One region of the Streptomyces sp. N35 genome, then DNA from elsewhere that is predicted to be linked to it. Evidence: riboswitches for the same ligand, from Rfam matches in the RefSeq annotation. Region 1 holds a riboswitch; each other region holds the start of a gene.
The links. A riboswitch is a leader RNA that binds a small molecule or an ion and turns the genes downstream of it on or off. The one in region 1 is predicted to bind cyclic di-AMP.

Region 2: another riboswitch for cyclic di-AMP. It lies ahead of JAO81_RS28185 (transglycosylase family protein); the one in region 1 lies ahead of JAO81_RS02610 (peptidoglycan DD-metalloendopeptidase family protein).
Region 3: another riboswitch for cyclic di-AMP. It lies ahead of JAO81_RS27500 (C40 family peptidase); the one in region 1 lies ahead of JAO81_RS02610 (peptidoglycan DD-metalloendopeptidase family protein).

What each region holds. Positions count from the first base shown of each region.
Region 1 covers NZ_JAEIMH010000003.1:171,440-178,587, reverse strand. The annotation lists gene JAO81_RS02635 (aspartate aminotransferase family protein) at 1-1,270, shown strand, start outside; gene JAO81_RS02630 (helix-turn-helix domain-containing protein) at 1,338-2,021, shown strand; gene JAO81_RS43900 (DUF6126 family protein) at 2,018-2,266, shown strand; gene JAO81_RS02620 (tyrosine-protein phosphatase) at 2,341-3,138, opposite strand; gene JAO81_RS02615 (alpha-galactosidase) at 3,388-5,478, shown strand; cyclic di-AMP (ydaO/yuaA leader) riboswitch at 5,754-5,918, shown strand; partial or broken gene JAO81_RS02610 (peptidoglycan DD-metalloendopeptidase family protein) at 5,922-6,836, shown strand; gene JAO81_RS02605 (SGNH/GDSL hydrolase family protein) at 7,019-7,148, shown strand, end outside.
Region 2 covers NZ_JAEIMH010000059.1:11,080-18,227, reverse strand. The annotation lists gene JAO81_RS28205 (Ppx/GppA phosphatase family protein) at 1-355, opposite strand, end outside; gene JAO81_RS28200 (DUF501 domain-containing protein) at 352-915, opposite strand; gene JAO81_RS28195 (septum formation initiator family protein) at 964-1,455, opposite strand; gene eno (phosphopyruvate hydratase) at 1,566-2,852, opposite strand; gene JAO81_RS28185 (transglycosylase family protein) at 3,194-3,883, opposite strand; cyclic di-AMP (ydaO/yuaA leader) riboswitch at 3,887-4,076, opposite strand; gene JAO81_RS28180 (transglycosylase family protein) at 4,283-5,353, opposite strand; gene JAO81_RS28175 (cytochrome P450) at 5,558-6,853, opposite strand; gene JAO81_RS28170 (nucleoside triphosphate pyrophosphohydrolase) at 6,850-7,148, opposite strand, start outside.
Region 3 covers NZ_JAEIMH010000056.1:37,755-44,902, reverse strand. The annotation lists gene JAO81_RS27505 (AfsR/SARP family transcriptional regulator) at 1-2,831, opposite strand, end outside; cyclic di-AMP (ydaO/yuaA leader) riboswitch at 3,167-3,328, shown strand; gene JAO81_RS27500 (C40 family peptidase) at 3,335-4,501, shown strand; gene JAO81_RS27495 (hypothetical protein) at 4,566-4,919, opposite strand; gene JAO81_RS27490 (C40 family peptidase) at 5,225-6,274, shown strand; gene JAO81_RS27485 (DoxX family protein) at 6,303-6,683, opposite strand; gene JAO81_RS27480 (hypothetical protein) at 6,761-7,148, opposite strand, start outside.

The DNA.
Region 1 (7,148 bases):
CGACAAGGTGTACGAGCGGGCCGAGGGCGCGTACTTCTGGGACGCCGAGGGCCAGGACTACCTGGACATGCTCGCCGGCTTCGGGGTGATGGGGCTCGGCCGCCACCACCCCGTCGTCCGCAAGGCGCTGCACGACGTACTCGACGCCTCGCTCGCCGACCTCACCCGCTTCGACTGCCAGCCGCTGCCCGGTCTGCTCGCGGAGAAGCTGCTCACACACTCGCCGCATCTGGACCGGGTGTTCTTCGGCAACAGCGGTACGGAGGCGGTCGAGACCGCGCTGAAGTTCGCCCGTTACGCGACCGGGAAGCCCCGGATCCTCTACTGCCCGCACGCCTTCCACGGCCTGACCACCGGCTCGCTCTCCGTCAACGGCGAGTCGGGTTTCCGGGACGGCTTCGCGCCGCTGCTCGAGGACACCGCCGTCGCACTCGGTGATCTCGACGCGCTGGCAAGGGAGCTGAAGAAGGGCGACGTCGCCGGTCTGATCGTGGAGCCGATCCAGGGCAAGGGCGTCCTCGCGGCGCCGCCCGGATATCTGCGCGCCGCCCAGGAGCTGCTGCACAAGCACAAGGCGCTGCTCATCGCGGACGAGGTCCAGACGGGTCTCGGCAGGACCGGCGACTTCTACGCGTACCAGCACGAGGAGGGCGTCGAACCGGACCTGATCTGCGTGGCCAAGGCGCTGTCCGGCGGCTATGTGCCGGTCGGCGCCACGCTCGGCAAGGACTGGATCTTCAAGAAGGTCTACTCGTCGATGGACCGGGTCCTGGTGCACTCGGCGAGCTTCGGCTCCAACGCCCAGGCCATGGCGGCGGGTCTCGCGGTCCTGTCGGTCATGGAGGACGAGCGGATCGTGGCCAACGCGCGGGCCAGCGGCGAGCTCCTGAAGTCACGGCTCGCGGCGCTCGTGGACCGCTATGAGCTGCTGCATGACGTACGCGGCCGCGGGCTGATGATCGGCATCGAGTTCGGCCGCCCCAACTCGCTCAAGCTGCGCAGCCGTTGGGCTGCGCTGCAGGTCGCGCGCAAGGGTCTGTTCGCGCAGATGGTCGTGGTGCCGCTGCTGCAGAAGCACCGGATCCTCACCCAGGTCTCCGGGGATCATCTGGAGGTCATCAAGCTGATTCCGCCGCTCACCATCGGGGAGCGCGAGGTGGACCGCTTCGTCGAGGCGTTCACCGCCGTGATGGACGATGCGCACAGTGGCGGAGCGCTGATGTGGGACTTCGGGAAGACCTTGGTGAAGCAGGCGGTCGCCAACCGGTGAGCCCAGGCGTTTTGCCTCAGAGGCAAAAGATTTGCCGCTGAGGCAAGGTTCTGGCTGAATCGGCGGTATGAGTCCTGCCGACCCGGCGACACCGCAGCAGTCCACTGCCGACCCGGCGACACCGCAGCAGCCCACTGCCGGCCCCGCGCCGTCGCAGCAGTCCGACGCGCTGCTCGGTGTCGCGCCCCAGCTGCGGGCGCTGCGCCGCCGCGCGGCGCTCACGCTCGAAGCGGCCGCCGCGTCCGCCGGGCTTTCGCCCGCGCATCTGTCCCGGCTCGAGACCGGGCACCGCCAGCCGTCCCTGCCGATGCTGCTCACGCTGGCACGCGTCTACGGTACGACGGTCTCCGAGCTGCTCGGCGAGACCCCCGCCGAGCGCCAGTCCGTGCTCCGGGCCGCCGAAGCGGAGCCGAGCGTGGCCGGCGGCTGGACCTACCGCCAGGCCGGTGCGTCCGGGCGCGGAATGCAGGCGCTGCGCGTCCAGGTGCCTTACGGCGCGCAGGGCGACATCGTGCGCGTGCACCCCGGCGAGGAGTGGCTGTACGTCCTCACCGGCCGGCTGCGGCTACGGCTCGCCGACACCGCGTACGTCCTGGAGCCCGGAGACAGCGCCCACTTCGACTCGGCCACACCGCACCGCATCGCGGCCGACGGCCCGGAAGGGGCCGAACTCCTCTTCGTCCACACCCTGTTGCAGAGCCCGGTCGAGGCGCTCTGCCTCGGCGCGCACACGAAAGAGGTCCGGCGATGACATCCGAAACCGGTGAGGGGACGACCCACGAACTGGGTGGCGGGGCGGCACACGAATCCGGTGGCGGGCCTGCACACGAATTCGGCGGCGGGGCGACTCCCGAATCCCGGGGAGGCACGCGCCGGTTCATCGAGGACAAGTTTCCGCGCGGCCTGGTGATCAGGCTGTTCGTGTATCTGATCGCCGGGCACTTCTTCGCGTTCTTCGTGTATCTGCTGTTCGTGCTCGGAGGCCGGAACCAGTAGTCGGAGCGGGAACCACCAGTCGGAGGCCGGAACCCGTAGGTCCGGCCTCCGAGACTGCGTGGACGTACCGCAGATCAGTCGAGCAGCTTCGACCGCAGCTTCTCGCGGACCTCGGCCGTGGCACCCAGGCCCTCCTCCAGATAGCGCTCGACGGAGCCCCAGAGCTTCTCCATCTCGTCGAACGCCGCCTCCAGATATTCGGCGCGCGCGTCGAAGAGCGGGCTGAGCAGCTCCATCACCTCGGCCGACCAGGCCTCGGGGGCGTCGCTGGAGCGGCGCACCTTGTAGCGGCGGTGCTTGGCGTTGGACTCCAGGTAGTCCGTGATGATCGCCTCGCGCTCGACGCCGATCGCGAGCAGCGTCACCGCGATCGACAGGCCCGCGCGGTCCTTGCCCGCGGCGCAGTGCATCAGCGCCGGCACGCTGTCCTCGGCGAGCTCGGCGAGGACTCGCGCGTGATCGGCGGTGCGCTCACGGACGATGACGCGGTACGTGGTGGACATCCGCGCCGCGGCCTTGCCGTCGCCGAGGATCTTGCGGAGCTCGTCGACATGGCCGTCGCGGACCATCTGCCAGAACTCGGCGCCGTCCGCCGGGTCCGTCAGCGGCAGGTTCAGATTGCGCACCCCGGGCACCTCGACATCGGCGCCCTCGAGCCTCTGGTCGGCCGCGTTGCGGAAGTCGAAGATCGTGTGCAGACCGAGCGAGGCGAGGAACTGGGCGTCCGACTCGGTGGCATGGGCGAGATGACCGCTGCGGAACAGCACACCGTGGCGTACCCGCCTGCCGTCCGTGGTCGGCAGTCCGCCCACGTCGCGGAAGTTGCGTACCCCGGCGAGTTCGGGCTCTGTCGACGGGATCTGCTGCGTCACGGGGGCTCCTCCCACGGTGGTCGCCGGCAGGACTGCCGACGGCTGCGCACAGGTGCACGCGCATTCGACGATACGACATGGATTCCTGGGGCAATCATCTGCGCCCGCCCGCACATTCTGGCCAGTCGGTACGGGCGAACTCCATGCGAACGACGGGTGCCGGGCCATTGCGGCGGAGCGCGACGAGCGCGGATGATGTGCGCACCTGCGCGTACCTGTCGGAATGTGGTGACGAATGGTGGGGGCCCGATGATCGAGGTCGGCGGAGACGGACGGATCTGGCTGCTCTCGGGCCCTACGAGCAGCTATGCGCTGATGCTCAGTGAGCGCGACGAACTGCTCCATCTGCACTGGGGGCCACGCATCGCCCTCGCCGACGCCGAGGCGCTCGCGGTCCAACCCGAGCCTGCCGCAAGCGGGTTCGAGTCCCCGCTCGACGGACGCGAGGAGTACCCGGTCGAGGGCGGGGCGCGGTTCGTGCGACCCGCCCTGGCGGTGCGTACTCCTCAAGTACGCGGCACCGAATGGCGGTTCGCGCAGGCCGCGCAGGACGACGGGGTGCTGAAGCTCGGCTTCACGGATGACGTGCACGGGCTGCGCATCACCCTGCGATACGCGATGCGGGGCGATGTCGTCGAGCGCGACGCCGAACTCGTTCATGAAGGCAAGGGGCCGGCGGTCGAGATTCTGCGGGCCGACTCGGCGGCCTGGACGCTGCCCGAGCGCGACGCCTGGCGGCTCACCCAGCTGCACGGCCGCTGGGCGGCCGAGTCGCGGGTCGAGCGGGTGCCGCTCGCGTACGGGGAGCATGTGATCGGCAGCCGGCGCGGGCATACCGGGCATCAGTACCTGCCGTGGGTGGCGCTGGACGCCGACGGGGCGGGGGAGGAGCACGGCGAGGTCTACAGCTGCGCGCTCGGCTGGTCGGGCGCCTGGCGGATCGCCGTGCAGAAGCTGCCCGGCGGCCTGGTGCAGCTCACCGGCGGCACCGGACACGACGACTCGGGCCAGGTGCTCCTCGAACCCGGGCACACCTGGCGTACGCCGGTGTTCGCCGGGCTCTGGAGCGACGGCGGCTTCGGCGGGGTGAGCCGGGCCTGGCACGCGTATCAGCTGGAGCATGTGATCCCTGACGCGGACCGGGTGCGGCCCGTGCTGTTCAACTCCTGGGAAGCGACCGGTTTCGACATCTCCGCGCCGCAGCAGCTCGAACTCGCCCGCCACGCGGCCGAGATGGGCGTGGAGCTGTTCGTCGTGGACGACGCCTGGTTCGGGGCGCGGGTCAGCGACCGGGCCGGGCTGGGCGACTGGACCCCCAACCCGGATCGCTTCCCCGGCGGTCTGAAGCCCCTGGCCGATGAAGTGCACGCACTCGGTATGCAGTTCGGCATCTGGGTCGAGCCGGAAATGGTGAACGCCGACAGCGATCTGTACCGGTCGCATCCCGACTGGGTGCAGCACCATCCCGGTCGTACACGCACCGAATTCCGTAACCAGCTGGTGCTCAATCTGGCGCGCGAAGACGTCCAGGAGTATCTGTGGGAGCAGCTGCACACGCTGCTTTCCTCGGCGCCGATCGACTATGTGAAGTGGGACTTCAACCGGTGTTTCACCGATGCCGGCTGGCCGGGCGAGGCCTATCCGCAGAAGCTCTGGAATGAGCATGTGCATGCCTTTTACCGACTGCTCGACCGACTGCGCGCGACCCATCCCGGGGTGGCCTTCGAATCCTGCTCGGGCGGTGGCGGGCGTATCGATCTGGGCGTGCTGAGCCGCACCGACCAGGTGTGGACCTCGGACAACACCGACCCCCTCGACCGGCTCGACATCCAGCACGGATTCACCCACGTCCACCCGGCGCGGGTCATGGCCGCCTGGGTCACCGACAGCCCGAACGTGCAGTTGAATGGACGGGTCAGCTCGCTGCGCTTCCGCTTCGTGAGCGCGATGGCGGGGGTGCTCGGAGTCGGCGGTGACCTCGCCGAGTGGACACGGCAGGAACGCGACGAGGCGCGCTCGTGGGTCTCGCTCTACAAGGAGATCCGGGACACCGTCCAGCTCGGCGAACTGCACCGGCTGCGCGCCCCGCGGGGCGGACTGAGCGCGGTGCAGTACGTACGCGGGGACGAGCTCGTCGTCCTGGCGTGGCTGCAGGCCCAGCGGTACGGAGAGCCCGTGGCGCGGGTGCGCCTGCACGGGATCGCCGCCGACGCCTCGTACGAACTCCTCGGGACGGACGAGGTGTACCGGGGCTCGGTCCTGCTGCACCACGGACTGCGCACGGGCCTCAAAGGGGACTTCGATGCCGGTGTCTACCGGTTCCGTCGGGTGCGCCCCTAATGCCCGATTCGGGACCTAAGGGGTAACTGGCCCTGAAGTAAAGGGTGGTGGCGTTTCGGGCGTGAGCGGGATCATATACGTGACGGTGTGTGGCGATCTCCGTCGGTGAATTCCGCTGGGTATGCGGATGGTAAAGATCGTTTATCCACGCAGGGTGACGGTAATTCCCGGAATGGATCAGCTCCTGTGTGGTCCAAGGGAATTGAGATGTTTGTTTTCCGCCTCACCGCTCCCTTACGGTCACCGACAACCCGGTGGACGCCCAATCCTGCCGCCACCGGAATTCGCCCCACACCCGTGCACGGCAGGAGCGGGGGACCCAACGGTAAGACGCCGTTTCCGGTCCCACCGGAGCGGCTTGGGGTGAAGTCGCCTGGTGCGACGGGACATCTCCAGTCCTAACCCGACAGCTCACCTCGCAGGCGACGGAGAAGGAATGCGCCATGCCCGCGAAGGGTAAGCACCGCCGTCCCAAGTCCGCCCGCCTCACCCGCTCGTTCGCCGTCGCCGGCACGGGTGGCGCCGCCCTCGCCCTTCCGCTGCTCGGTGCGACCGGCGCCCAGGCCGCCACGCCGCAGGCCGCGGCGGTGGCCAGTGCCCCGGTGCAGAGCGTGCCGGTCAAGAAGGCCGAGTCGGCCGACAAGACCTACACCGTCGTCACCGGCGACTCGCTCTCCGCGATAGCCGACGACCTCGGCATCGAGGGCGGCTGGAAGCCGCTGTACGCCGCGAACAAGAAGGTCATCGGCGACGACCCGCGCCTGATCGTGCCCGGCGCGAAGCTCAAGATCGGAGCCGCGGTACAGGCCGCCGCCGGAGCCACCGGCACGGCGAAGGAGGCGCCGGCGGACGCCTCGAAGTCCTCCGTGCGGAGCGACGCCGGCACTGCCGGGACGGCCGAAGCACCGGCCGCCGAGGCTCCCGCGCCCAAGGCCGAGCAGGCCGCCGCCACCACCTCCGGCTTCACCGCCCCGGTCGCCGCCGGTGTCTCCACCCAGTACCGCACCGCGGGCTCCATGTGGTCCAGCGGCTACCACACCGGCACCGACTTCGCGGCCGCCTCGGGCACCCCGGTCAAGGCCATCGGCGAGGGCACCGTCGTCTCCGCGGGCTGGAGCGGCTCGTACGGCAACGAGGTCGTCATCCAGCACGCCGACGGCCGCTACTCGCAGTACGCCCATATGTCGCAGCTGTCGGTGTCCACCGGCCAGAGCGTCGCGGGCGGTACGCAGATCGGCCTCGTCGGCTCGACCGGCAACTCCAGCGGACCGCACCTGCACTTCGAGGTCCGCACCGGCCCGGGCTACGGCTCGGACATGGACCCCGTCGCGTACCTGCGCTCGTACGGCGTATCGCTCTCCCCCCGGCCCCCGGAGGCCCCGCCCGGTGCCGGGGCCCCATGGGCCCCGGACTACCTGGCATTTGGGATTTTGAGGCGTATTCCAGGTTGGACGAGACTTTACGAGTGTCCTATCTCACCAGCCGTCAAGAGGCACCTACGGTGGCGTAGGTCACGTACCGGGGTGAAAAATATGCCGACGTGGCAGACGATTCGACGACACCCGCAGCCCTCACCGCCGTGACCCCGGCGGTTTTCGCCTCCTATGTGGCCATCGGCGACAGCTTCACCGAAGGCGTCGGAGACCCTGGCCCCGATGGCGCCTTCGTCG
Region 2 (7,148 bases), on a different contig from region 1:
AGGAGAACTCCGCCTCCTGGTCACCGCTGATGACCTCCGGCTCGACCCCCAGGATCTCCAGAACGCCCCGTACGAAATCATCCCGGTTCGACGCGTCCCGCGAGGCCGAGGTGGCCACGAAGCGGATCTTCTCGGCGCCCAACTCCTTGATGGCGGCGGCGTATTCGCGGCAGGCGGCGAACGTGCGCTCCAGGGCCTCGGGGGCGAGGCGGCCGGTGCGGTCGACGCCCTGGCCGAGGCGGACGATCGTCATCCGGCGGTCCAGGTCGACGAGTTCACCCGTGGCGGGGTCGGCGTCGGCGACCAGGAGGCGGATCGAGTTCGTACCGCAGTCGATGGCGGCGACGCGGGTCACTCGGCACCGTCCCCGTCACCGGCGGACTCCCCTTCACCGGCGGACTCCGCGACCGTCACGCAGGCACCCTTGCGCCACCACTCCGGCAGCATCGCGAGCGCCTCGTCGCCGAGCGGGTTCACACCCGGTCCGGCCGCGAGCGAGTGGCCGACCAGAACGTGCAGGCACTTCACGCGGTCCGGCATACCGCCCGCCGACGGGAAGCCCTGGAGCACCTCGATCTCGTCGCGGCGCTTGATGTAGTCCTCGTGCGCGGCACGGTAGGCGGCGGCGAGCTCCGGGTCGGTCCCCAGGCGCTCGGTCATCTCCTTCATCACGCCGTTCGCCTCGAGCGTGCCGATGGCCGAGGAGGCCTTGGGGCACGTCAGGTAGTACAGCGTCGGGAAGGGCGTGCCGTCGGGCAGCCGGGGCGCGGTCTCGACGACATCCGGCTGGCCGCACGGGCAGCGGTGCGCGATGGCCCGCAGACCGCGCGGCGGGCGGCCGAGCTGCTGCTTGAAGGCCTCGACGTCGGCGTCGGTCGGCTCGGTGCGCGGGGTGGAGGGCGGCGGGGTTTCCATGCCTGGTCTTTCCATTGAAGAGAGCGGAACAGCAAAAGAGCGGGTGGATCAGTCGTCGGCCTGGCCGGCGCGGTCCATGGTGTCGACACCGTCGAAGAGGTTCACGTACCAGGCGCGGTCGGCGGTCGCCTTGGTGTCCTTGCGGCGCTCGCGGGCGGCGGACGGGTCGACCACGGTGTAGCCGGTCTCGCCGGGGTGCACCATGTGCAGCCGCTCGCGGGCCTGGCGCTCGATATAGGCCGGGTCCTGCCAGCGGGACTTCTCGTCGCGCAGCCGCTCGGTCTCGGCGCGCTCCTCGTCGAGGAGGCGCTGCTGCTCGGCGATGTCGGCGCGCTGGGCGACGTACTGCCTTATGGGATAGGCGAGCGCCACGATCAGCGAGCAGACGACCAGCGCGAGCAGTGCCGCGCGGCCGGTGAGCCGGGAGCGACGGGCCTGGCGGCGGGTCTGGGAACGGTAGACGCGGGCGGCGGTCTGTTCACCGAGCAGCCGGATCCGGGTGGTGGTGGAGAACCGGTCCCGGTCCCTCTTCGCTCCCATGCCCTCGCCTCCCCTTACACGCGTACGTCCCCGCACACGGTACGGGACCGGGTGCGGGGACGTACGTACGACTGGCTAGAGGCCTCGGCCATCAGCCACAAACGCCGTGATCAGCCCTTGAAGCGCGGGAAGGCGCTGCGGCCGGCGTACACCGCGGCGTCGTCGAGGATCTCCTCGATACGAAGGAGCTGGTTGTACTTGGCGACGCGCTCGGAGCGGGCCGGGGCACCGGTCTTGATCTGGCCGCAGTTGGTGGCGACGGCCAGGTCGGCGATGGTGACGTCCTCGGTCTCGCCGGAGCGGTGGGACATCATGCACTTGTAGCCGTTGGACTGCGCGAGCGAGACGGCCTCGAGGGTCTCGGTGAGCGAACCGATCTGGTTCACCTTGACCAGGAGGGCGTTCGCGGAGCCCTCCTCGATGCCGCGGGCCAGGCGCTCCGGGTTGGTGACGAAGAAGTCGTCGCCGACGATCTGGACCTTCTCGCCCAGCTTGTCGGTGAGGACCTTCCAGCCCGCCCAGTCGTCCTCGAACAGCGGGTCCTCGATGGAGACCATCGGGTACGCGGAGACGAGCTCCTCGTAGTACTCGGTCATCTCCGCGGCCGAGAGGGACTTGCCCTCGAACTCGTACTTGCCGTCCTTGTAGAACTCGGAGGCGGCGACGTCGAGCGCGAGCGCGATCTGCTGGCCGGGGATGTAACCGGCCTGCTTGATGGCCTCGACGATCAGGTCGAGGGCGGCGCGGTTGGAGTCCAGGTTCGGGGCGAAGCCGCCCTCGTCGCCGAGGCCGGTGGCCAGGCCCTTGCTCTTAAGGACGGACTTCAGCGTGTGGTAGACCTCGGTGCCCCAGCGAAGGGCCTCGGAGAAGGACTCCGCGCCGATCGGGGCGATCATGAACTCCTGGATGTCGACGTTGGAGTCGGCGTGGGAGCCACCGTTGAGGATGTTCATCATCGGAACGGGCAGCAGGTGCGCGTTCGGGCCGCCGAGGTAGCGGAACAGCGGAAGGTCGCTGGCCTCGGAGGCGGCGTGGGCGACGGCGAGCGAGACGCCGAGGATGGCGTTGGCGCCGAGGGAGCCCTTGTTGTCGGTGGCGTCCAGGTCGATCATGGCCTGGTCGATGAGGCGCTGCTCGGTGGCGTCGTAGCCGACGAGCTCCGGGCCGAGCTGCTCGATGACGGCCAGAACGGCCTTCTCGACACCCTTGCCCTGGTAGCGGTTGGCGTCTCCGTCACGGAGCTCCACAGCCTCGAACGCACCGGTGGAGGCACCGGACGGAACGGCAGCACGCCCGGTGCTGCCATCGTCGAGGCCAACCTCGACCTCGACCGTGGGGTTGCCTCGGGAGTCCAGGATTTCCCGGGCTACGACGACGTCGATGGACGGCACGAGCATCTCCTTCTGGGATGTGACGCTAGAAGTGCAGGGTCGCTTTGGCCTTGCGACAAGAGCCTAACCGGCTCTGAGGCTTCGGCCAGCCGACCGCCCGTCCCCTGGGACGAAAAGAGGCCCGAAGGCCCGTAATACGGGGCAGAAGGGCCTCTGACCGGACACCTTTATTACCGGCCGGTACGGAACGGGCCGGGCATATCGGGCAGGAGCGCAAGACCCCGGCCCGGCGGGGCGGGGGGGCCGGCGCGGGGGGGGGGGAGCGTGGGGGGAATCGCCGGGGGTGGCCGGCTCGGGTGGAGCCAGCGTGGCTCGGCTCAGGTGGAGCCGGCCTGGCTCAGCTCGGCTCAGCTCAGGTGGAGCTGCTGGCCCGGGAAGATGAAGTCCGCGTCGTCGACGATGTCGTCGTTCAGCTTGAAGAGCTTCTCCCAGCCGCCCTTGACGTCATGCGCCTCGGCGATCTTCGAGAGGGTGTCGCCGGACTTCACCTTGTACTCGCCGTCACCCTTCTCGACCTTCTTGCCGGTCGGGGTCTCGACGGTGCGCTGCGAGCGGTCGGCCTTCGGAGCGGACTCGCGCTGCGGCGCGGACTCCTGCTTCGGGGCCTGCTGCTGCGGAGCGGACTCCTGCGCGGCGCCGGCGCCGTTCGAGGCGTTGGACAGGCCCACGCCACAGCTCGGCCAGGCACCCTTGCCCTGGCCCGCGAGGACCTTCTCGCCGATGGCTATCTGCTGCGCCTTGGTGGCCTGGTCGGCGGTGGGCGCGTAGGCCGTGCCGCCGTAGCCGGACCAGGTGGAGGCCGAGAACTGCAGGCCGCCGTAGTAGCCGTTGCCGGTGTTGATCGACCAGTTGCCGCCCGACTCGCACTGGGCGACCTGGTCCCACTCGGAGGTGGTCGCGGCGGAGGCGGAGCCGGCGGTCATCAGCGGCGCGGCGATCGCGGTGCCGGCGACACCGGCCAGCGTGACGGCGCGGACGGCCTTCTCGCTCTTGGTCAGACGACGGTGCTTGCCAGTGCCCTTGCCCGAAAACAGCATGGAGTTTCCCCTCACCGACGCCTGCGAGGTGAGCTGTCGGGTTCGGGTGCAGTGAGTACCCGGTGTCCGAAATGAACGTGTATCCACGTATCGATATCGGACACTTCACCCCAAGCCGGGTTGGCGGTCTCTCAACCACCGCCCACGGCGCAAACCTTGGGTCCCCCGCTCCTGCCTACGGCGCATGACGCGACGACTGTTCCCGTACGTCCGCCGGCAGGATTCGGCGTGCGGTCGTCGGGGCTCACCAATGGCGAGCGGTCACGACCGTAAACGGGCAAACGCTCGAATTTCAAAGAGAATCGGGGGCGGTGAGACCCATCTCTCACTTCCCCCGAAGCTCCTTTATTACGGACATTCGCTGCCGAACTCGCCCATGTCCCTACCCCTGTTATCGCGTCAGTTCTGACCGAGCGCCAGGTCCTGGCCAGGCACGATGAGGTTCGGGTCGTCGCCGATGACCAGGCGGTTGCCGGCGTAAAGGGAAGTCCAGCCGCCCTCGACCTGCTGGTCGTCCGCGATGCCCCAAAGGCTGTCGCCGGGCCGCACGGTGTACGCGCCGTCCGCGGCGCCCGCGTCGCGCGCCTCGTCGTCACGCGAGGCATGCCGGCCGGAGGAGCCACGGTCGGCGTCGGCGGTGTCGTCGGGGGCGCGGTCGCCGCGGTGGCGGCCGGAGGAGTCGTCGGGCGAAGTGGCGGAATCGCCGCCGGAGTTGTCGGATTCGTCACTTCCGGCGGTGCCGCCGCCCTCCGTGCCGCCCGGAGTGGGCAGGTCGTCCGGAATGCCGGAATCGTCCGAGGGGGATGAGGGGGATACGGAGGAGCCGCCGAGGTTCCAGTCGCTCTCGCCGAACAGCGGGAGGTCACCGAGGCCGGGAGTGGCCGAGGCGGAAGGGTCACCAGTCGCCGAGGCGGAGGGGGCCGAGGGGTCCGAGGGGTCCGCAGTGGCCGAGGCGGAAGGGTCCGGCGATGCGGTCGATCCGTCCGCGTCCGACGTCGCGCCGCCGTCCGCCTTCTCGGACTTGTCCGTCTTGCCGGACTCGCCCTTGCCGTCCTGGGTCTTGTCCCGCTCGCTCTCCGGCGTGGCGCTCGGCGATGCCGTCACGAGCCCGGCGATCGGCGCGCACGTGGCCCAGGCCTGCGGGCCCTGCGCCGCGACGACCTTCTCGGCCACGGCTATCTGCTCGCCGCGGCTGGCCAGATCGGCGGTCGGCGCATAGTCGAGCCCGCCGAACTCCTCCCAGGTCGTTTGGTCGAACTGCAGCCCGCCGTAGTACCCGTTGCCGAAGTTCGCACTCCACACGCCGCCGCTCTCGCACTCGGCGAGGCGGTCCCAGCTGGAGCCGTCGGCCGCGCTCGCGCCCGTCGCGCCGAACAGCGGCAGGGCGAGCGCTGAGCCGGTGACGCCGGCTGCGACGACCAGGCCGGGGACCTGGCGGGGTCGACGGTGACGACCGTTCCCGGAAAGCATGTGAACGCCTTTCGCGTGACTGCACTGCTGAGGGACCACGGGGAACTCGGGCCCGTACATACGTCAGGTCCTGGGTCCCCAGTGGCAGCTGAGCTAAGCGGTGAACGTAGCCGCATTCGAACGTCAGTCACAAGTCGATGCAGCGCAGATCACGTGAAAGTCACAGTTTTGACGAGGCGTCAGTTACTGGACGTCGTCAGCGTGTTACGAGGCAGGGCGTTCTGGGGTGAACTCGACCGGTAGCGCCCGCAATCCGCGCATGATGAGCCCCCCACGCCACCGCAAATCGCCCTCTTCTCCCGCAAGCCGGAGATCCGGCAGACGCGTGAGCAAGGTGGCGAGCGCCGCCTGTCCTTCCAGTCGGGCGAGCGGCGCGCCGAGGCAGTAGTGGATGCCGTGCCCGTAGCCGAGGTGCTGGTTGTCGCGGCGGGAGAGGTCGAGGGTGTCCGGCTGCTCGAAGCGCTCGGGGTCCCGGTCGGCGGCGGCGAGGACGACGAGGACCGGGTCGCCGACGGCGATCCCCTGGCCGCCGATGGTCAGGTCCTGGGTGGCGAAACGCCAGGTCGCGAGCTCCACCGGCCCGTCGTAGCGCAGGAGTTCCTCGACTCCCGTCTCCAGGAGGCCCCGCTCCCCCACGGCCAGCGACTCCTGGAGGCGGGCGCGCTGTTCGGGGTGACGGAGGAGTTGATAGGTCCCGTTGCCGATCAGATTGACCGTGGTCTCGAAGCCGGCGAAGAGCAGGATGAAGGCCATCGCGGCCGCTTCGTTCTCGGTGAGGTGCTCGCCGTGGTCGCTCGCGCGGATGAGACCGGAGAGCAAGTCCTCGTCCGGCGCAGGGTGTTCGGGCAGTTCGGCGCGCTTGCGGTGGATCAGCTCGGCGAGATAGCCGCGCATCTTCTTGACGCTGCGCGCGACTCCTCCGCGCGGCCCGCCGCCATGACGGATCATCATGCCCGCCCAGTCACGGAAGTCGTCCTGGTCCTCGGCCGGTACGCCGAGCAGATCGCAGATCGCGTAGATGGGGAGCGGGAAGGCGAACTCGTGGATCAGATCCGCGCTCCCCTTCCGCGCGAAGGAGTCGATGAGCTGGTCGGTGAGCTCCTGCACCCGGGGCGCGAACGCGGCGACCCTGCGCGGCGTGAACGCCTTCGAGACCAGCCGCCTGAGCCGGGTGTGGTCCGGCGGGTCGATGTTGAGCAGATGGGTCATCAGGTCGGCCTTGCGTTCACCGGGGATGCCCGTCCTGCCCTTGGCCCGCTCGTCCCCGGCGTGGTGCACCGGATTCTTGCTGAGCCGCTGGTCGGCGAGCGCCTGCTTGGCGTCGGCGTACCGGGTGACCAGCCAGGCCTCGACCCCGCTGGGCAGCGTGGTGCGGTGCACCGGGGCGTGCTCGCGCAGCCAGGCGTAGGCGGGATACGGGTCGGTGGCGAACTCCCAGGTGAAGAGTTCAGGCGGAGTTGTTCCGGTCGGCGTGGGTCCGGTCGGGGCGGTGCTGGTCACCCCTCGACCGTATCCGCCTCTCCGCTCCCCTTCTCGCCGGCCTCCACGACCCTGATCGCGTCCCGGTACGCCCGCCCCGCCGCCCGCAGTGCGGCCTCCGGGTCGATTCCCTCGGATTCCGCGCGGACGGCCAGGGCGAGCAGTTCGTAGCCGAGGCCCGTGCCCTGGGGCAGCGGAACGTCGAGCCCTGCCGTACGGACCCGTGAGGCGAGCTTGGCGGCCAGGGCGAGGCCGGGCTGGCCGAGCGGGACGCCCTCGGTGACCGAGTCGCGCTGCTTCTCCTCGGCCTTGGTGC
Region 3 (7,148 bases), on a different contig from region 1:
GCCGACACCTCGAGCAGCGCGCCGAGCGCCCGCACCGCACCCTCGTCGTAGCCGGCGGCCTCCGCCTCGTCGGCCGCGTCCTCCAGGCGCCGGATGCCCTCGGCCTGTTCGCCCAGGCCGAGCAGCGCCTGCCCGGCCGTCGTGAGGAGGAGCACCCGCGAGGCACCGGAGGGATCCGGGGAGCCGTCGAGGGCGAGCGCGGCGGTGGCCGTGTCGAGGGCCGACTTCCATTGCCGGGCGTCGAGCCGGTGCCGGGCGAGGTGGTGCAGGGCCAGGCGTTCGCTGGGCAAGTCGCCTGCCGCGCGCGCCAGTTCCGCCGCCCGTACGCACCCTTCGGCGGCCTCCCGCGGGCTACCGAGTGCGGCCTGGGCGAGCGACAGGTTGACAAGCGCCGTGGCCTCGCCGTGCGGATCTCCCGCGCGGGACGCGAGCGCCGGGGCGGCCTCCAAGTGTTCCAGCGCCTGCCCGACGAGGCCCTCCTCGGTCAGAACCCAGCCGAGCAGCGCGAGGACCCGGCCCTCCGCCCGGAGGTCTCCGTCGGCGCGGGCGGCCTCAAGTGCCGTACGCAGCAAGGGAGTCCAGCCGTCACGGACCCGCCAGGCCATCTGCGGCCACAGACCGAGCACGATCCGCCAGGTTCTGCCGTGCAGTCCGGCGGTGTGCGCGGCGCCCACCGCCAGGGTCAGATCGTCGCGTTCGGCGGCGTACCAGGCCATGGCGTCCTCGCGGCCGCGGAACTCCCGTATGGCCGAGGGCTGTTGGAAGTCGGCGGGCAGATCGAAGCACGGCTCGTCGCCAGGTTCGGCGGCGTCCGCCGCGGCCAGGGCGGTGGCCACGGTGTGGTCGAGCCCCCGCAGCAGCGCCTCCGGTCCGGCGTCCAGGCCGCGCGCGTACAGCCGTACGAGATCGTGCAGCGTCCACCGGCCCGGCGCCGTGCGGATGACGAGGTGGGCCGCGGCGAGCCGGTCGAGGGCGGCCTCCGCCGCGTCCGGGTCCGTACCCGCGAGGGCGGCGGCGGTGTAGCGGTCGAAATGGGTGCCGGGGTGCCTGCCGATGTGGGCGAAGTGGTGCGCGGCGGCCGCGGGAAGCCGGCTCGCGGTGAGCCGCAGGGCGGCGCGCACGCCCGTGTCCTCCACGTCCAGGAGGCTCAACCTGCGGGAGGCGTCGGACAGTTCGGCGCTCATCTCGCTCAGCGACCAGTCCGGCTGGTCCGCGAGGCGGGCGGCGGCGACCCGCAGGGCGAGCGGCAGACCGCCGCAGAGTTCGGCGAGGCGGCGCGCGGCCACCGCCTCCGCGAGGACCCGCTCCTTGCCGAGCACGGCGGCGAGCAGCGCGGTGCCGTCGTCCGGGCCGAGGACGTCGACGGGCACGGGCCGGGCGGCGTCGGAGGCGATCAGACCGCGCAGCCGGTAGCGGCTGGTGACGACGGTGACGCAGTCGGTGCCGCCCGGCAGCAGCTCTCTGACCTGGGCGGAACCGTGCGCGTTGTCCAGTACGACGAGAAGCCGGCGGTCGGCGGCAAGGGAACGGAACAGCGCGGACGCGCCCTCGGCCGACTCGGGGATCCGGTGCGGCGCGACCCCGAGCGCGAGCAGGAATTCACGCAGCACGTCGATACGGGGCACGGTGCCGGTGTCGCTGAAGCCGCGCAGGTCGGCGTAGAGCAGTCCGCCGGGGAACGCGGCGCGGTTGCGGTGCGCCCAGTGCACCACGAGGGCCGTCTTGCCCACGCCCGCGGGCCCGGTGACCAGGCACACGGGGGCCTCCCCCGCGGCGGCGCGGGACAGGGCGGTGAGTTCGGCGGCCCGGCCGTGGAAGCCGCGCGGCATGCGGGGCAGGAGGTCGATGGTGTCGGCGAGGGGGGTGGGAGACGGCGGCTCGGGAGCGTGCGGCTCAGCAGCGTGCGGTCCGGGATAGTACGGCTCGGGAGCGTGCGGTCCGGGAGAGCGCGGCTCGGGAGCGAGCGGTCCGGGAGAGTGGAGTTCGGGAGAGTGCGGCTCCGGTTGCAGGGGCGCCATGGGTGTCATCGACGGCGAGGAGGGTTCCGCCGCGATGCCCGTGCCGCCGCGCGCACCTCCCGCCCCGCCCAGCTCCTCCCCCCGCAGCGCCACCGCATACGCGTCCGCCAGCTCGTGCCCCGGATCTACGCCCAGCTCATCGGCGAGCAGCCGCCGCGTGCGGTGGAACCGGTCCAGCGCTTCCGAACGGCGGCCCGCCCGCTGCAGGGCCGTCATCAGCGCGGCCGCCAGCGATTCGCGCAGCGGATGAACGTCCGCCTCCACGCGCAGTACGGCCGCGGCCCGCGCGTGCTCGCCGAGCCGTGTGTACTCGGCGGCCAGCAGTTCCACGGTGGCGAGCCGCAGTTCCTCCAGCGCGTGCGCGGCGGCCTGCAGCGGCGGGCTCGGGTGCGCTCCGGTCAGGGCGGGACCCTGCCACAGCGAGAGGGCCTCCTGGTACATCGCGACGGCGTCGGCCGGCGTCCGCTGACCGCGGGCCAGCGCCACCAGTTCCTCGAAGCGGTGGGCGTCCAGGAGGCTCTCCGGCATGCGCAGCACGTACGCCGTGCCCTGGGTGAGCAGTTCGACGCCGTACACGTCCGCTTCCACCCCTGCGAACAGGGCCCGCAGCCGCGACACATGGCCCTGGATCACGCTCCGGGCCCGCGTCGGCGGCTCGTGGTCCCACAGCGCGGCCGTCAACTGGTCCACGGGAACGGGGTGGTTGGGCCGCAGCAGCAGCGCGGCGAGCAGGCTGCGCCGCTTGGCGGGGCCGAGTGGCAGTTCACCGGTCTCGGTGGCGACGGAAACCGCTCCGAGCAGCCGGAACTCCACTTACGCAACTCCTTGTGGGGAAAGCGTCAGATTACCGGAGGGTTTGCAGGAGGAATCGCTGGAGGAGCCGGGGAGGAGCGGGAAGGAGTCGGGGAGGAGCCGGGGAGGGGCCGGGGAGGGGCCGGGGAGGGGAGGCGTCGGAGGTCAAGGCGCCTCGGTAAAACTCCTGTTGTGGTGACAAGCGAAGACATAGGGGACGGGGGCGTCGGCGCCGAGTCGCCAAGGTCACGAAAATGTATCGGGCATATCGCACATCAACCTTCACAGCAGCCACACGAGTTGGCTAGCGTGCTTCCGGGCCGCTCGTACCCCCGCCGGCGACCATCGCCGGGACCGCGTGGCCTGCGCTGAGTCCGGGGCGTCGTCAAGGCGATCCGGAGCCGGGGACCCACCCAACACCTGGGGTGAATCGGGACGCCCCCAACGTCCCGTAGGGCAGACCTTCCATACCGCCCGAACCCGACAGCTAACCCGGTAGGCGCCAACTGGAAGGAGCGCCGGTCTTGGCGTCGCACCGCAAGCCGCGGACCAGTCGAATACGTACCTCGCATGCCGTCGGGATCACCTCGGCCGCGCTGACCTCCGTGGCGCTGCTGGCGCAGACCGCGAACGCCGCGCCCGCCGAGCCCGACAAGCCCTCCCTCGAGGAGGTGCAGAAGAAAGTCGACGATCTCTACCGCGAGGCCGGCTCCGCCACCCAGAAGTACAACCTGGCCAAGGAGAAGTCCGACCAGCAGCGCGACAAGCTGAACGACCTCCAGGACGAGGTCGCCCAGCGCACCGAGAAGGTGAACGATGCCCGGCGCGAGCTCGGCCAGATCGCGGCCGCGCAGTACCGCAACGGCACTTCGTCCGACACCGCCGTCCTTCTGCTGTCGGACAACCCCGACGACTACTTCGCGCAGCGCCAGCTGATGGGGCGGCTCTCCGGCCAGCAGCAGAAGGCCGTCGAGGACTTCAAGTCGCTCCAGACGCAGGCGAACGACAAGCGGGACGAGGCCACCGACTCCCTCGCGCAGCTCTCCGAGTCCGAGGGCGACCTCAAGACCAGCAAGCAGGACGTGCAGAAGAAGCTGGGCGAGGCGCGTGAGCTGCTGTCGAAGCTGACGGCGGAGGAGAAGGCGCGCCTCGCCGAGCTGGAGCGCAAGCGGGAGGCCGAGGCCAAGCGCAAGGCCGAGGAGCTGGCCCGTAAGCAGGCCGCGGAGGAAGAGGCCAAGCGCAAGGCGGCGGCCGAGCAGGCCGCCAAGGAAGAGGCCGCGCAGGAGGAGGCCGCCGAGGAGCCGGCCGATCCGCCCGCCTCCGACTCCGGTGACGCCTACGCGGCCAAGGCCGAGAAGGTGATCGCGTTCGCGCAGTCCCAGATCGGCAAGCCGTACGTATGGGGAGCGGCAGGTCCCGACTCGTACGACTGCTCCGGTCTCACGCAGAAGGCGTGGGCGCGGGCGGGGATCTCACTGCCGCGCACCACCTGGGACCAGGTGAAGGCCGGCACGACCGTGAGCGTCGACAACGCCAAGCCCGGTGACCTGGTCTTCTTCTACGACGACATCAGCCACGTGGGCATCTACATCGGCAACGGCGAGATGATCCACGCGCCGAAGCCGGGCGCCAACGTGCGGGTCGAGTCGATCTACTACATGCCGATCCACAGCGTCGTACGCCCGGCGTAGCGGGGAATCAGGTCCGGGCAGTCAGGACCGGGCAGTCAGGTCCGGGCAGCCAGGCCCCGGGGAATCAGGTCCACAGGGTCGCGATGAAGATGTTCGCGGTGGTCAGGGCACCGACCGCCGCGAACATCCCCTTGTCGACCTTCTCCTCGTCACGCTTCACGTAGACGAGACCGAGGATCACGATCAGGACGGCGAGCTTCACGCCGATCTTGATGTTGTTCACGGTCTGGTCGTCGGCCTGGTTGAGGCCGACCAGGGCCACGCCCGTGACCAGCATGGTGAGCGCGCCGTGCAGCATCGCCGGGGTGAAGCGCGCGGCGTTCTCGCCCATCGCCTTCATCTGCGTGAGGAAACCGCCGAGCAGCGAGGCGATACCGATGATGTGCAGCGCGACGAACACGTTGATGAGTACGTCCATGGCCCGGAGCCTAGAGGGTGCCCGAACGCCTCCTGTGTCCGGGTCCGTAGCACATCACCCGCTCGTGAACCGGCGCTTCGGGCGTATCGGTCAGCTCTCCGAGTCCCTCTGGCACGCAGCATCTCGAGCGCGGTCATATGCGGTCAGCATCCCGGCACACGAGACCACTTCCGCACTTTCCGTCACCACCCCGTGACGGAGAGGTTTAGCGTCCTTGCCCAGTGACCGGCTCCCCACCGCCGCCCGAGACAGGATCAGGACGGCAGTCGGTCACTACCGCCGGACGCGTAAGGAAGTGTCTGAGGTTGGCCGCGCATCGCAAGCCCAAACCGCGTTCGCTCACCGGCTCGATCACCGGCAATACGGCACGCACCGCACTGACCCTGGCTCTGGCCGGTGCCGCGTCCACGACCCTCTTCGAGGGATCAGGACAGGCGGAGCCCCGGCTCACCCCGGCCCAGGTGAAGGCGAAGGTCGACAAGCTCTACCACGAGGCGGAGGTCGCCACCGAGAAGTACAACGGGGCGCGGGAGAAGGCCCAGAAGGCCCGCGGCGCGATCAACGAGCTGCAGGACGAGGCCGCCCGCAAGAGCGACAAGCTGAACGAGGCGCGTACGGCGCTGGGTCATGCGGCGACCGAGCAGTACCGTTCCGGCGGGATCGACCCGACGATGCAGCTGGCCCTCGCGTCCGATCCGCAGGAGTTCCTCGACAGCGCCTCGCTCGCCGCGCAGACGGCCGGCCGGCAGGCTTCGGCCATCGAGGGCGTACGGGACGATCTGCGCGAGATCGAGCAGCTGCGCAGCGAGGCGGCCCGGCGGCTCGACGAACTGCGGGAGCACCAGGCGGCGTTGAAGCAGCGCAAGGCCGAGATCAACGGCAAGCTGGACAAGGCCCGTGAGCTGCTCGCCACGCTCTCCCCCGCCCAGCAGGCCTCCTACGCCGACGGCGCATCCGGGGACCGCGCGTCGCGCGAGATGCCCCGCGGCTCGCTCAAGGCCCCCAACGCCCGTGCCGCACAGGCTGTTTCCTTCGCGTACGGCGCGCTGGGCAGCCCTTACGTGTGGGGCGCCTCGGGCCCGGGCGCCTTCGACTGCTCGGGTCTGACGCAGGCGGCGTACCGCTCGGCGGGCGTCTCCCTGCCCCGTACGACCTATACGCAGATCAATGCGGGCCAGCGGGTGTCTCGCTCCGAACTCGCCCCGGGCGACCTGGTGTTCTTCTACTCGGGCATCAGCCATGTGGGGCTGTACGTGGGGAACGGACAGATGATCCACGCCCCGAATCCGTCGGCGCCGGTGCGGCTGGCTCCGGTGGACTCGATGCCGTTCGCGGGGGCTACGCGGGTGTCGTGAGGGCCGGGACGTGCGGCTCTCGCTGCCTTCAGAAGGCCTCGGGTCCGAACCGCCCCCAGGCGACAACGGCGGCCAGGGCGAAGTACGCGAGGTCGGCGACCACGAGCTTGAACTCCCGGCGCCTGACCCGCACGACGGCCGCCCCCGTCATCAGCATCATGATCCCGACGGCGGCGAGGGGCACGAGCACGGGCGCAATACCGGTGACGGCGGGCAGCACCAGCCCGAACGCGGCCAGCACCTCCACCGCCCCGATGCCCTTGACCCCCGCGGCACTGAACTCGTGCACCCACTCGGCACTGGACCCGAAGGCGGCGATCCGCTCTTTGGACACAGCGACTTTGAGGATGCCGCTCAAGAGGAAGGCGGTGGCGAGGAGGGCGGTGATGATCCAGAGGGTGGTGTGCATGATCTCTCCTGCGTTCGCGAGGTGCTGTCTCGTACGGGACGAGAGAGCCACTCGGTCTGTGACACGGAACGCTGCCTTCACAGCTCCGTGAACGACCAGAAGACACCGACCTCGTCGTCGGACACCGCCACCAGCCCGCAGTCGATGTCGAGTTCGCCGAGGCAGTCGATGGAGCCCTGCGGACTCATCGGGTTGCGGTCGACGCCGACGTAATGATCGTCGAAGTTCGTGTAGAACGCGGCATCGGAACCGAAGCGCTCCAGCACACAACGGGCCTCGCCCAGCAGCTCGTCCTTGCGCACCTCGATATCGGGGATGCGGCCGGCCTCGAACCACACGTCGAGCAGGGAGACGAGCCGCCACGCAGCGGGATCGGGCTCCACGGGGTGCAGGTACAGGCGCAGCTCGTCGGCCCGGTACGGCAAGAAGGGATAGGTCGGCCGGGCTCCGCTCGGCCGCGCCGCC